DNA from 3 places in the Paraburkholderia kirstenboschensis genome. Region 2 is predicted to be linked to each of the others. Evidence: predicted binding sites of a transcription regulator. Region 2 holds the regulator's gene; each other region holds the start of a gene.

Region 1 (4,190 bases), on a different replicon from region 2:
CGGATTCCGCTCGGCAGATACAGCTGGATGAGCTGCCGAAAATTGTTGCTGTCTGCGGCGCTCACCGTTAAATAGCTGTCGTAGTTGAACGTCGTGCCGATGCCAAAGGCGCCGGCCATCGGTCTACCTGACGAGTCGTATGCGCCGCTGCGGTAGACGCGTGCGAGATCCAGCGGAATAGTGTCGCCAACGCGCAAATCATGAGCAACGAGATGGAACTGACCGGTGTTCAGTTTCACCGGGTCCGCACCCGACGTGCTGCTGCCACAGCCGGCTGTCGCCCCGCCGTCGCCACAGCCGCCAGCATCACCCGAGCCGCCTGAGCTATCGGAACCGTCTGGACTCGCTGAGCCGCCAGAACCGTCGGCTCCGCCCGATTGATCGTCAGCGTCGTCCGTGCCGTCGCCATCAGCAGTTATCGTTCCGTCGGGCGAGGACGGCTCGGACGTTGTACCGGTCGTGGGGCCGCTGCAGTAAGCGGCAATTGTTGAGGTATCTCCGCACGCGTAACCGCCCATACCACCAAAATCGGCGGACGCGGCATTCAACGGGCATTGCGGATCAGCAGGATAAGCGCCTGAATTGATATACCTTGTCTCGCAGTCTATTGCCGCATGGGCATGCGGTGACACGAAGCCTGACAAAAGAACAAAGAAGAACAGGACGAACGGACGCATCAGCGCCCGGCGCCCCGCAATGGCATCGGTGACTTGCATGGATTTCTCGAGGAAGAACACGAATTGCCTGGCTAGCGCGAGATTTGCGCCCAAGCAACGGATGAAGAAGTCACTTCAGGGCTAACCAACGCCGAAGAATTCAGCGCATCTGTAGGCGTTGAAGACACCGCCATTTGTCTGCGAATCCCCGATATGTTGCCCGCCGCGTCGTAGTCGTAATAGGCAGTGGCGCCCGCGACCGATACCGACGTGAGGCGACCTGCTGGGTCATAGGCATACGTGATGTCGTCAGCGTGTGCCGACATCGGCAGAATCGCGATATACGCCACTGCACTGGCGCACGCGATTTGCAGCGCCCATTCCCGACCTCGCTTGGCTGAGCTATACAAGCGAGCACCTCGGTCCCCAGGAAAACTCGTGATCGATATCCTTATTATTAGGTTAGGTAGCTTTATTAATGGCTTATACGACACCGAAGCGTGAAACGAATATCTATCAGACCGGTCTCTATTTAAGTAGTACTCCTCCTGCCCTTGTAGGGCTTTTCTCATATATCCGTGACACACGGTATCAGCTCGTTTTTGCGTTGCCCAACTACGCCGTCCAATGGTCCTTTGATCCGCACTTTCGGGCAGTCCAATCATTTCCGTGTCATCGAGTCTAACCAACCGCGACTTAGTCCAACGAATTCCGTTTCCCGACAAATCCATATCTCGGTTTCCAAGGCCCATGACAAAAGCACTGTATAGATGTACAGTGCCGATAAAATACCTGCCAACCTCACCTGCCCCGTCCCGCTGCTTATCGAGAACGCTGCTGATGAGCGTCGCGTTGCCCGGGCGGCACCACCGAACGCTACTTTTGAGTAACAAGGCATGCCAGATGATCGGCGCATAGCCCACATCGACATGGACGCATTCTTTGCGTCTTGTGAACTGTCGCAGTATCCAGAACTACGAGGCGAGGCCATGGTGGTTGCCGGTCGTCGCACGGATGCGCCGCGAACCAACCCGGACGGCACGCGGGAATTTTCGCGCTTACGCGACTATGTGGGCAGAGGCGTCTTAACCACCGCCACCTACGAAGCCCGCGCACTCGGAGTTCATTCCGGCATGCCCACCATGAAGGCCGCCCGGTTAGCGCCGAATGCGATTCTCCTTCCGGTGAACTTCGACCTCTATCGAACGTATTCGCGACTGTTCAAAGATGCAGTGCGGTCGGTCACCCCGAGCATACAAGACGTCGGAATCGACGAAGTCTACGCAGACGTCTCGCTCACGAGTGGCAGTTCGGAGGAAGTAGCGCGCAAGTTGAAGTCCGCGGTGTTGGAAGCAACAAGTCTCACCTGCTCTGTGGGAATCGCACCCAACAAGCTGCTTGCAAAGCTGTGCTCCGATATACAAAAACCCGACGGCATCACGATCCTGAAGTTCGAGGAAGTGCAGTCCAGGATCTGGCCAATGGCCGCGAACAAGATCAACGGTATTGGCCCCAAGGCCAGCGCGAAGCTTGCGTCATTGGGAATAACCACCATCGGTGGAATCGCTGCGTGCGACGAGCCCTGGCTCATCGAGCACTTTGGCCGAAGCTACGGTTCGTGGCTTCGCAGAGTGTCCCACGGTCTCGATGACAGACCCGTGGTGACATACAGCGAACCGGTCTCGATGAGCCGCGAGACCACATTCGAACGGGATCTGCATGCGGTGCGGCACCGGCAGGAACTGGGCGCCGCATTCACCCGGCTGTGCGAACAGGTGGCAGCCGATCTACAGAGAAAAGGCTATCTGGCGAGGAAGATCGGCATCAAGCTGCGCTTTAACGACTTTAAAACAGTCACGCGCGACATTACGCTTCCTGAACCCATTGCCAACGCGGAAGCCTTGCGTCGCGCGGCAACTGACTGCCTGAAAAGAGTGGAGCTCGTTAAATCCATCAGACTGCTCGGAGTCAAGGCCGGTAACCTGCAGCCCGCCGGACAAGCTCCTCGCGACGAGTCGGTTCAGTTCACGCTCGATTTCTAACTCGCGCGTTCTGTTCCATGCAGCGCGACACCGGAGCGCCGAAGCCGTGCCTGCCAGTTCAGGCAGACTTTCCTTTTACCAGTGAAGAATAAGAAGCCGGTGCCGCTGCGGGTGGATTGTTTGCGTTCGCCCCAGCATTTCCCGCACTATTCCCCGGCACGTTCCCCGCATTCGAACGTAGCGGCGGCGTAACGCTGTCCGCAAGCCAAGCAGCAATCGAAAATGCAAACGTATTGACGCCGTTCGCGCTCTGCACTGACACGCTGCCGCGATGCATCTCCGCGATCGCCTTAACGATTGCAAGACCCAGGCCGTGATTCTCGCGGCTATTGGTGCGCGACGCTTCAGCACGATAAAAACGGTCGAACAGATGTTCGAGCACGGCGGGCTCGATCGGCTCGCCGGGATTCGCAACTTCAATGCGCACCTGTTGGCCGTCTCGCACAATGCGCACGTTGATCTGAGCACCAGGCTGGCAATGCTGGATCGCATTCATCAACAGATTCGTGCAGGCGCGACCGAACAGCGAGCGGTTCACATGCGCTGCGGCGTCGCCATGCAAGCGCGCATGCACGCGAGCTTCTTCGAGCGGAATCTCCAGAAACTCCAGCGTGTGCGCAACTTCAGCCGCGAGCGATACTTCAACGAGGCCGGTCGCGCGCTCGCCCTGATCGGCTCGCGCGAGGAACAGCATGTCGTTGATGATCGCGCGCATACGTTCGTATTCCTCGAGATTCGACTGTAGCGTGTGACGTAAATCGTCCACGGAGCGGTTGCGTGTCAACGCCACTTCGGTCTGCCCGATCAGGATCGTGACCGGCGTGCGCAATTCGTGCGCGACGTCCGCATTGAACGATTCAAGGCGGCAGTACGCGCCGTCGAGGCGTTCAAGCGCGCCGTTGAACGAATTAGCGAGATCATTCAATTCATGCGGCAACGACGTGGTATTCAGCCGCTGCGAGCGATTGTTCGGACTGACGGCGGACGCGTCGCGGGTGAGACGCGTCAACGGTGCGAGGCCGATGCGCGTCACCGAATAACTGAGCAGCAGCACCGCGAGGCTGCCAAGCGCCGATAGCGCCGCAAGCGCGAAGCCGAACACGCGCATTGTGCGAATGTTCGGCAAATAGCTCGATGCAACCTGCAACTGCATTGGGGGACGCGTCGAATAGCCAGGAATGGACACAGTAGTGGTGAGCATATCTTCACCGCCGCCCACCGGCCTCACGCGGGCGTAGCCACCAGGCCAGGTCTTCACGGTCGAGCCTTCGATGGGCTTGCCATAGTTGTACGACGGCTCGATGCTCGTTACCGCATATACGGTGCTGCGGTCATGCGGCGTCATGTCGGTCAGCTTCTCACGCGACATGCGCCATTTTTCAGGTGTCAGCCCGTGATTGCAGATGAGCCGAGCGATCTGCGCACGGTCGTCGAGCGACTCGCGCAAGTGGTTCTCGAGCTGCGAGCGCAACACCGCAAAAAGCCCCGCGCC
Region 2 (4,190 bases):
CTGCCGCGGCTCGTGCGGCGCTGCAGATACCACTGCAGCGTATTGATGAAGAGCAGCATCAGGAACGAGACAACGAGCATCACGACGGCAAGCGCCGTAGCGCCGGCGTAGTCATACTGCTCGAGCTTGGTGATGATGAGGAGCGACGTGATTTCCGACTTCATCGGCACATTGCCTGCAATGAAAATGACCGAGCCGTATTCGCCCAGCGCGCGGGCGAACGCGAGCGCGAAGCCCGTCAGCAACGCCGGCAACACCGCCGGCAACACCACGCGGCGAAACGTCAGCCAGCGCGATGCGCCGAGGCACGCGGCGGCCTCTTCCTGCTCGCGCTCGAACTCTTCGAGCACCGGCTGCACCGTGCGCACGACGAACGGCAAACCGATGAAGGTCAACGCGACCAGCACGCCCACCGGCGTAAAAGCCACCTTCAGACCGAGCGGCTCCAGAAACTGTCCGATCCACCCGTTGCCCGCGTACACGGCCGCGAGCGAAATGCCGGCCACCGACGTGGGCAGTGCAAACGGCAGATCGACCACGGCGTCGACGATGCGTTTGAACGGAAACCTGTACCGCACGAGCACCCATGCGACCAGAAAGCCGAACACCGCGTTGATCAGTGCGCCGCCGAGCGCGGAGAAGAATGTCAGCCGGTACGAGGCCAGCACACGCGGCGAACTGACGGCGCGCACGAACTGACTCCAGTCGAGGGACGCCGTCTTCAGAAAGGTCGCCGCGAGCGGAATCAGCACCACGAGGCTCAGATAAGCCACCGTGATGCCGAGTGTCAGGCCGAAACCGGGCAAGGCGCTTGGTTTGCGGAAGGTCAACGTGGTCATGCTCGTTACTCTTTCAGTTGATGCTCGTGTTGCCGGCCGCCTGGTCCTGATCGGCCAAAAGCGCGCCAATGGCGCGCTCCGGAAAGTGACGCGCCGTGGCGCGTCGCGTTGCCTCGGTCCACGCCTGCTGCGGCGCGGACCTCGGCTGTGTTACTGCGGCTGGTAGATCGAATCGAACACGCCGCCGTCGGCAAAGTGCGTCTTCTGCGCGTTGGCCCAGCCGCCGAACGAATCGTCGACCGTGTAAAGCTTCAGCTTCGGAAACTTCGAGGTCAGTTCGGCCGGAACCTTGTTCGAACGCGGACGGTAGAAGTTCTTCGCGGCGATTTCCTGGCCCTGCTCGCTGTAGAGGAAATTCAGATACGCTTCGGCCAGCTTGCGCGTGCCGTGCTTGTCGACGACCTTATCCACCACCGCCACCGGCGGCTCGGCCAGAATGCTCACGGACGGCACGACGATTTCGAACTTGTCCGGACCGAATTCCTTCAGCGACAGGAACGCCTCGTTTTCCCACGCGATCAGCACGTCGCCAATGCCGCGTTGCACGAAGCTGGTGGTCGCGCCGCGCGCCCCGGAATCGAGCACGCCGGCATTCTTGTACAGCTTGCCCACGAATTCCTTGGCCTTCTGGTCATTGCCGCCCGGCTGATGCGCGGCATACGCCCACGCCGCGAGATAGTTCCAGCGCGCGCCGCCCGAGGTCTTCGGATTCGGCGTCACGATCGACACGCCCGGTTTGGTCAGATCGTCCCAATCCTTGATGTGCTTCGGATTGCCCTTGCGCACCAGAAACACGATCGTCGACGTGTACGGCGACGCGTTGTCGGGCAAGCGCTTCTGCCAGCCTTTGTCGATCAAACCTTTGTTCGCGATCGCGTCGATGTCGTAAGCGAGCGCGAGCGTCACGACGTCGGCCTGCAAGCCGTCGAGCACCGAGCGCGCCTGCGCGCCCGAACCGCCGTGCGACTGCTTGAACGTGACGGTCTCGCCGGTCTTCGCCTTCCATTCCTTGGCGAAAGCCTGGTTCACGTCCTGGTAGAGCTCGCGAGTCGGGTCGTAGGAAACATTCAGCAGCGTCGTGTCGGCGGCTTGCGCGTGGCCGGCCGCGCCGAGGGCGCCGAGCGCGGCTGCCGCGCCGAACGCGAGCGCTGCGATGAGTTTTCGGCTCCTGCCTGCCCGACCCGTGTCCTGATGATTCATGTCAAGTTCTCCGCGTGTTGGTGCGCTGAAACAGCGTGTGGTGTTGTTTTGCGTCGGATCACGTGCACATGAGCGCGACTGGAAGGCCAGTCTATCGAAGCGCTTTCATCATTAAAAATAATGTTTATTCATTTTTTAATACGCAAAAGTGGTAATGACAGCCAGATAAGGCGTTGCGGCACGAAAACGGATGTTTTGACGCCGATTTACGACGTTGCAGCGAGGCGTCCACTCCCGAACTTAAAGTAAAGCTTGAATTGCGCCGGATACTGTATAAAAATACAGGCACCTGTTCATCCATACAGTGACGCCATGACCAAACTCACCGCACGACAGCAGCAGGTTTTCGATCTGATCCGCCGGGCCATAGACCGCACCGGTTTTCCGCCCACGCGTGCGGAGATCGCCGCCGAACTCGGTTTCAGCTCGGCAAACTCGGCTGAAGAGCATCTGCGGGCGCTTGCCCGCAAGGGCGTGATCGAACTCGCGGCCGGCGCGTCGCGCGGCATTCGCCTGCTTGCCGGCCCGGACGACGCGCCGCATCAGTTCACGTTGCCGCACGCCAGCATCATGCAGCTGTCGCTGCCGCTCATTGGCCGGGTTGCCGCCGGCAGTCCGATCCTCGCGCAGGAACATATCGCGCAACACTATGCGTGCGACCCGGCGCTCTTCTCGAGCAAGCCCGATTACCTGCTCAAGGTGCGCGGACTGTCCATGCGCGACGCGGGTATCTTCGACGGCGATCTGCTCGCGGTGCAGAAAAGAAGCGAGGCCAAAGACGGCCAGATCATCATTGCGCGGCTTGGCGACGACGTCACGGTCAAGCGCCTGAAGCGCCGCGCGAACGGTATCGAGCTGATTGCCGAGAACCCCGATTACGAGAACATCTTCGTTGAGACAGGCAGCGCGGACTTCGCGCTCGAAGGCATCGCTGTCGGGCTGATCCGCCCGGGCGAGTTCTGACAGCGCCGGGTCGGCTCAATGAGCAACAAGCTCAGTGCGTCATTAGTGCGTCCTCAGTGCGTCATTAGCCAACCGCCCGCCTGCTCACCGACTAAAGCAGTACTCATGTTGAATCGCCCGGAGAGACTCATGGAACGCCTTGCCCGTCTGTTGCCGTTTCGCCAGTTCGGCCGTCTGCGCCATCTGCGTAAGCTGGTGCCTTGCTCACTGATCGAAGCGTCCACGGCCGCTACCGCGTCGCTGTTCGACTCGCCCGCTCGCGGCTCCGACCTGCAGGCCGCGTTGCCGTCTTCACTACCGGCATTCGCCCGCGTTTCGCTGAATTCAGGGCTCAATACTGCGGAGCCGGAGCGCCGCGCGCCGGTGCGCGTCTACCATGGGCCGTCCCGGCTCATCATGGTCGGCACTGTGGATGCGGTGTGCCGCATGATCGACCGTTGCATCGCCGAGGAAACCAATGTCCACGGCGCGGTGTTCGAGTCCTGATGATCTGTGAGGTGTGCGGGCGCGCCGTGGCCACATGCTTTGTGGCAGCGCACGGATCGTTTCAGCGTGGCCGCGGTCCACGTTAGATCACACCTGACGGAGATTTCCGCTCGATGGCAGTTCGAACAAACAGGAAGCGCAGCGCCCGTCCGCTGATCGTCACGCTGATAGTTATCGCGGTGATCGCGGCGTTGGGCTTTGCTTATGCCTCGCCATATATCGCGCTCAATAACCTCAAACGCGCGGCCAACGCACGTGACGCGCAGACGGTGAATCGGTACGTCGATTTTCCGGCCTTGCGCGAGAGCCTGAAGCAGCAAGTCACAGGCTTGCTGACGCGCCGGCTGGACTCACATGGAAACGGCAATCCGTTGGCTGCGATCGGCGCGATGATTGGCGTCGCATTGATCGGCCCGCTCGTCGACGCGTATGCAACTCCCGACGGCGTGGCTGCGCTGCTGAACGGCATGCCGCCGCGCGGTGAGCCCGGTGAGCGGCCGAACGCTGCGCCGGTCACCGGCAATCCGCCCGTTGCCAGCGCGCCTGCGCCCGCATCGCCCGGTGCGGACATCGACGCGCCTGGCGGCGCTACCGGGAATGCGAGCGGCAACGCGACCACCAGGGGCGCCCCGCCGCAACCGCCGCAAACCACAGCCGGCTATCGCAGCCTCAACGAGTTCGCAGTCACCTACCAGCACGGCG
Region 3 (4,190 bases), on a different replicon from region 2:
AGTCCGCTACGATGTCGTTCGCTTCGGTCGGTGCGCCCAGTTCGGGCGTTTCATCTTGCACCGCCGCTGCGGCAAGCATGTCCTTGTCAGGAACGGCGGCGACCGACTGCCAGAGCGCCTCACGGCGATTGCCGGCCAGCGAAGCGAGTGCGTTGGCGTCCGCAAGAACGTGGAGGTCCTTTCGGTCCAGCTTCGCTCTGCGAGCTAGGTCAGCGACGGTTTCGAACGGACGCACGGCTCTGGCATTTTCAATCCGCTCTGCGGCGCCGTCCTTCATGCCGCGCAGGAGCGACAGGCCGAGTCGGACGGCCCGGCGGTCGTTGTCTGCCAGCCTCACCAGAGCAGAGTCCCAGCAGCTGACAGCAACGTCAACTGGCAGCACGTTCACGCCATGGCGTTGTGCGTCCTGCACAAGCTGAGACGGCGAATAGAATCGCATCGGTTGACTGTTGAGCATGGCAGCAAGGAATGCCTCGGGTTCATGGCACTTAAGCCAGCTACTCGCATACACGAGGAGCGCGAAGCTGGCAGCATGGCTTTCAGGGAAACCGTACTCACCGAAGCCCTTGATTTGCTCGAAGATACCTTCTGCGAAAGCGTGGTCGTAGCCGCGCTCCTGCATCCCGTTGACGATACGGTCGTAGTATTTCTCGAGACCACCTTTCCGCTTCCAGGCGGCCATAGCCCGTCTCAACTGGTCAGCCTCGCCGGCTGTAAAACCGGCAGCCAAGATGGCCACCTGCATGACCTGCTCCTGAAAAATCGGGACCCCGAGCGTCCGCCCAAGCGCCGTCTTAAGCGCATCACTCGGATATGTCACGGGTTCGAAGCCTTGACGACGTTGGAGGTAAGGATGGACAGCACCACCCTGAATCGGTCCTGGCCTGACGATGGCTACCTCAATGACGAGGTCATAGAAGGTACGCGGTTTCATGCGAGGCAGCATGCTCATCTGGGCTCGCGACTCAATCTGGAACACGCCAACGGTGTCCGCGGCAGAAATCATCTCGTATGTCTGCGGGTCTTCTGCGGGGTCTCTCTGAGTAGCCGGACAAGATGTTCTTCTTTCCACGTCGGCTCGCCCAACGCGATGTCGATGGTTGTCGGCTCGATGGCGTCGCGCCCACGTTCATGCTCCAGCAGCAGCTTGATGGCCGTGACTGCCATTTGCTTCGCACATAGCCAGCCGCACAACTGCACAATCAGACGATGCGCACCAAACACTGCGCCGTCCGCATGCTCGAGACGGTCGGGCATTTCTATGCGGGCGGAAAAAGTGGGCGGCAGTTCGAGCCAGTCAAATAGCTCGGGGGCCGTGCCGAACGCGCGGTCGAGCGAATCAAGCAGATGTTCACCGCATCTTCGCTGCAGGCCGGCCCGCGGCAGGCGCCGTACGTCGGCAATGGTTTCGCAGCCGAGCCCCGAGAACCACTCTCCAAACTGGCGGACCTCGGGAACGGCCATCATCGGCAAAGCGGCCAGCCGTTGCTCAAGCGATGCGAGCTTGAGCACGCGTCGGTTCCCAAACTTTACGAGTAGCCATCCGCCCTGGCCGGTAGGCGCAGCGCTGATGCGCGCGGTGAGTCCGAGTGTCCCGAGAACAGTCTTTGCTTCCCGACACAGCGCAAGCAACCCGCCAAAAAGTCGCAGACTTGCGCCGACCTCTACCACGACGGTCGCTTCGTCAAGCAAGGCGACCTCGGGTGAGAAGCGCATCAGGGCAACACCCACTTCGCGCTGTGCCGCTGCTTCCCGCCCCACGTCACGCTCATGCATTTCCGTCTCGGGCGACAGTGTGAGCACACCGCCACGCTTCATCCCAAGGCGCACGCCGCCTGCACGCGCCGCATTGTCAGCAATTACCACTTTGTCTTTCTCCAGGACTGCACTCCCCTGCGCAGGCTCAGATGACCACTTCGGTCGGAACACCTCGAGCGGCAACTTCGGCAAGTGGACGGCGAGAAAGACGCGCATGTCGGGAAAGCAATACAGGTGTGGGTTGAAGGGGAATCGACAGAGGCTCTGCGCGCGCTGGCCCTCGTCGTTTCACGATGTCGACGGTCAAACCGTCGGCTGATGGTCTTAAAGCAAGCCGCAACAGGGCGGGCGATGAATCCTGTGCCGCTGCCAGCGGCCGGACCATCACGAAGAGTGTTTCGGATGACTGCGCCGCCAAATGCAGGCGCCGCAGCGATGAGGCCTGCGCGTATTGCGCCCAGAAGATGAGCGCACCGCAACTTCCCGCCCGCAAAATCTGCTCCGTTGACCAGAGCGCATCGGCAGTCTTTTGCGCTTTCACCCGCAGGACCTGCTCAATGGAAAGTCCGATGTAGCTAAGTCCAAGTCCGTCCGGGGTATGCGGCGGCTGAACGAATGCAACCGGTCGATTTCCCGAGGCACTGAGCGCCGGGCGCAACAACCGCAATTCACCCACGCCGGCTTGCTGCACCATCAGGTCGACGAGCGCTCCGACCGGCCAGCCCCCTCCGGGAAGTTCGGCAGACAACGCGGGATAGCCGGTCTCAATGACCCGGCCACGGCCACGCGCGAGCTGAGACGCACGCCACAGGGACGGATGTATCTCTTCGGCCGTGACAGTAGCGCTGGACATGTGGCATCAGAAAACCTGTATGTTTATACAGTATCGTACACGCAATTTTGCAGCAGTGAACTGACATTTTCAATCGGAGGCTGAACTATGGATGACCTCCGCGTCACCAATGGCACCGGCGGCGTGCCCATGGTCCGCATGGACGACAGCTGGTGCCTCGAGACGAGCGAGTTCCTTGATGGTCATTAGATGCAGCACGTTGTCTACAGTGCGAGCGAGGCCGCGGCCTCGAGACCTCTGCTGGAATGCTGCTCAAGTTCTTCGCGACAAGAAGCTGAAATCGTTCGGCGGTTGACCGCCGGCCAGACCCTTTGCTTTTACCCCTCCGTGTTCGGCGGGATACCCTGAAAAAGGCTATGCAGGCTCAAAGCCGGGCCTGCCGGCAGTTCACTGTCTTTGAGAACCCTGTTCTCAACCATCAGTTCCATCAATTGCTTGCGCCATTGCTCGGACTCTGCCTCTAAGTCGTGGACGAGCAGCTTGGTCAGCAAATACATCGCGCCGCCCCACAACATCTCGCGGCAGAGCGCCCCAGTCCACTCGGTCTCGTCCACAACGCTCGCCGGAAGCGGTACGTATAAGGCAGTACAGTTGCGAGCAAAATCCCTACGCCATTCCGCTGGGCGTGCCGCCACATAAGCACCCAGCGACCCAGCGATGTTCTCAATTGAATGCGCGAACTGATTTCTGATGTTGGCCAACTGCCTGACATACTTCGCCTGCGGTTCGTCCATTACTCCGAGGGTGAGAGCCAGCTTTAGCTTGCTGGTCGTCCCGTCCACGGCAAGGCGACTGACGAAAGGCATTAGCTCGTCCGCGCCAATCTTTCGCGTCACGATTCTTACAATCCCCGCCTCCACGATTGCTTGTAGCTTGATGAGGAACGACCAGTCGTTATCATCATCGCGGAGCGCATGAAACGTTCCCTCAGGGACACCGATACGCCCCTCCATCTGCCGAATGTACGCGTCTCCCTTCGCGTGCATCGCCTCAAACGGGTCAATCGCCCCTTCTTTGCCAGCCATCGCAACTCCCCGCCCATGTTTTCAGGATTCTAGCGCTAGAAAACACGCCTGCAGTCGCTACACGAGCAATAAATCCAACCGCTTGTGAGCAATCATGTTCCTGAATACTCTCACCGTCGCCGTCCCCTCGCGCATCGCCTCTTTCGAGTCCAAGACGGCCCAGTTCTACACCGCCACGCTGGCAGCAACCGCCGGCCTGCCGCACGTCTTCACCCAGCTGCACGACCAGTTCCCGAGCCTCCAGCCCTAGGTTGGCAACGACTTCTTCCGCTACGGCATGCTCGCCGTGCTCAGTGGTAGATTCATCGTGACGATGCTCGACCCGCACCTCGCCCACCTACGCGAGCAATCCGGCGCAGCCTGCGATGACCGCACCGCCAAGCGCGCTGCCGATGAGATTGCACGCAAATCGGCTGCGGCTGCTGCTGGCATCGACTACGACGTGCTGGCAGGCATCAATTACGCATTTTCACTGGAAATCCGCCCGGTGCACTGGGAAATCGCTCACGCCACTGGATTCGCGGGCCGCGCTCTTTTTTAATCAGCGTTGGGGT

What was found. The regulator LexA, encoded in region 2, represses DNA repair genes until DNA is damaged. The targets are predictions, from matches to a motif close to ACTGTATNNNNATACAGT.
Region 1: the regulator LexA is predicted to act here: its motif matches at 1,418-1,435, upstream of dinB (DNA polymerase IV).
Region 3: the regulator LexA is predicted to act here: its motif matches at 2,626-2,643, upstream of imuA (translesion DNA synthesis-associated protein ImuA).

What each region holds. Positions count from the first base shown of each region.
Region 1 is NZ_CP136512.1:2,067,350-2,071,539, reverse strand. Features, by position in the region: gene RW095_RS18175 (RHS repeat-associated core domain-containing protein) at 1-716, opposite strand, end outside; gene dinB (DNA polymerase IV) at 1,553-2,698, shown strand; gene RW095_RS18160 (heavy metal sensor histidine kinase) at 2,757-4,190, opposite strand, start outside.
Region 2 is NZ_CP136513.1:950,360-954,549, reverse strand. Features, by position in the region: gene cysT (sulfate ABC transporter permease subunit CysT) at 1-839, opposite strand, end outside; gene RW095_RS27045 (sulfate ABC transporter substrate-binding protein) at 990-2,039, opposite strand; gene lexA (transcriptional repressor LexA) at 2,352-3,002, shown strand; gene RW095_RS27035 (hypothetical protein) at 3,132-3,488, shown strand; gene RW095_RS27030 (DUF2939 domain-containing protein) at 3,602-4,190, shown strand, end outside.
Region 3 is NZ_CP136512.1:1,162,767-1,166,956, forward strand. Features, by position in the region: partial or broken gene RW095_RS13940 (helix-hairpin-helix domain-containing protein) at 1-1,033, opposite strand, end outside; partial or broken gene RW095_RS13945 (Y-family DNA polymerase) at 1,036-1,974, opposite strand; gene imuA (translesion DNA synthesis-associated protein ImuA) at 1,904-2,611, opposite strand; gene RW095_RS13955 (hypothetical protein) at 2,929-3,636, opposite strand; gene RW095_RS13960 (hypothetical protein) at 3,731-3,886, shown strand; gene RW095_RS13965 (hypothetical protein) at 3,944-4,177, shown strand.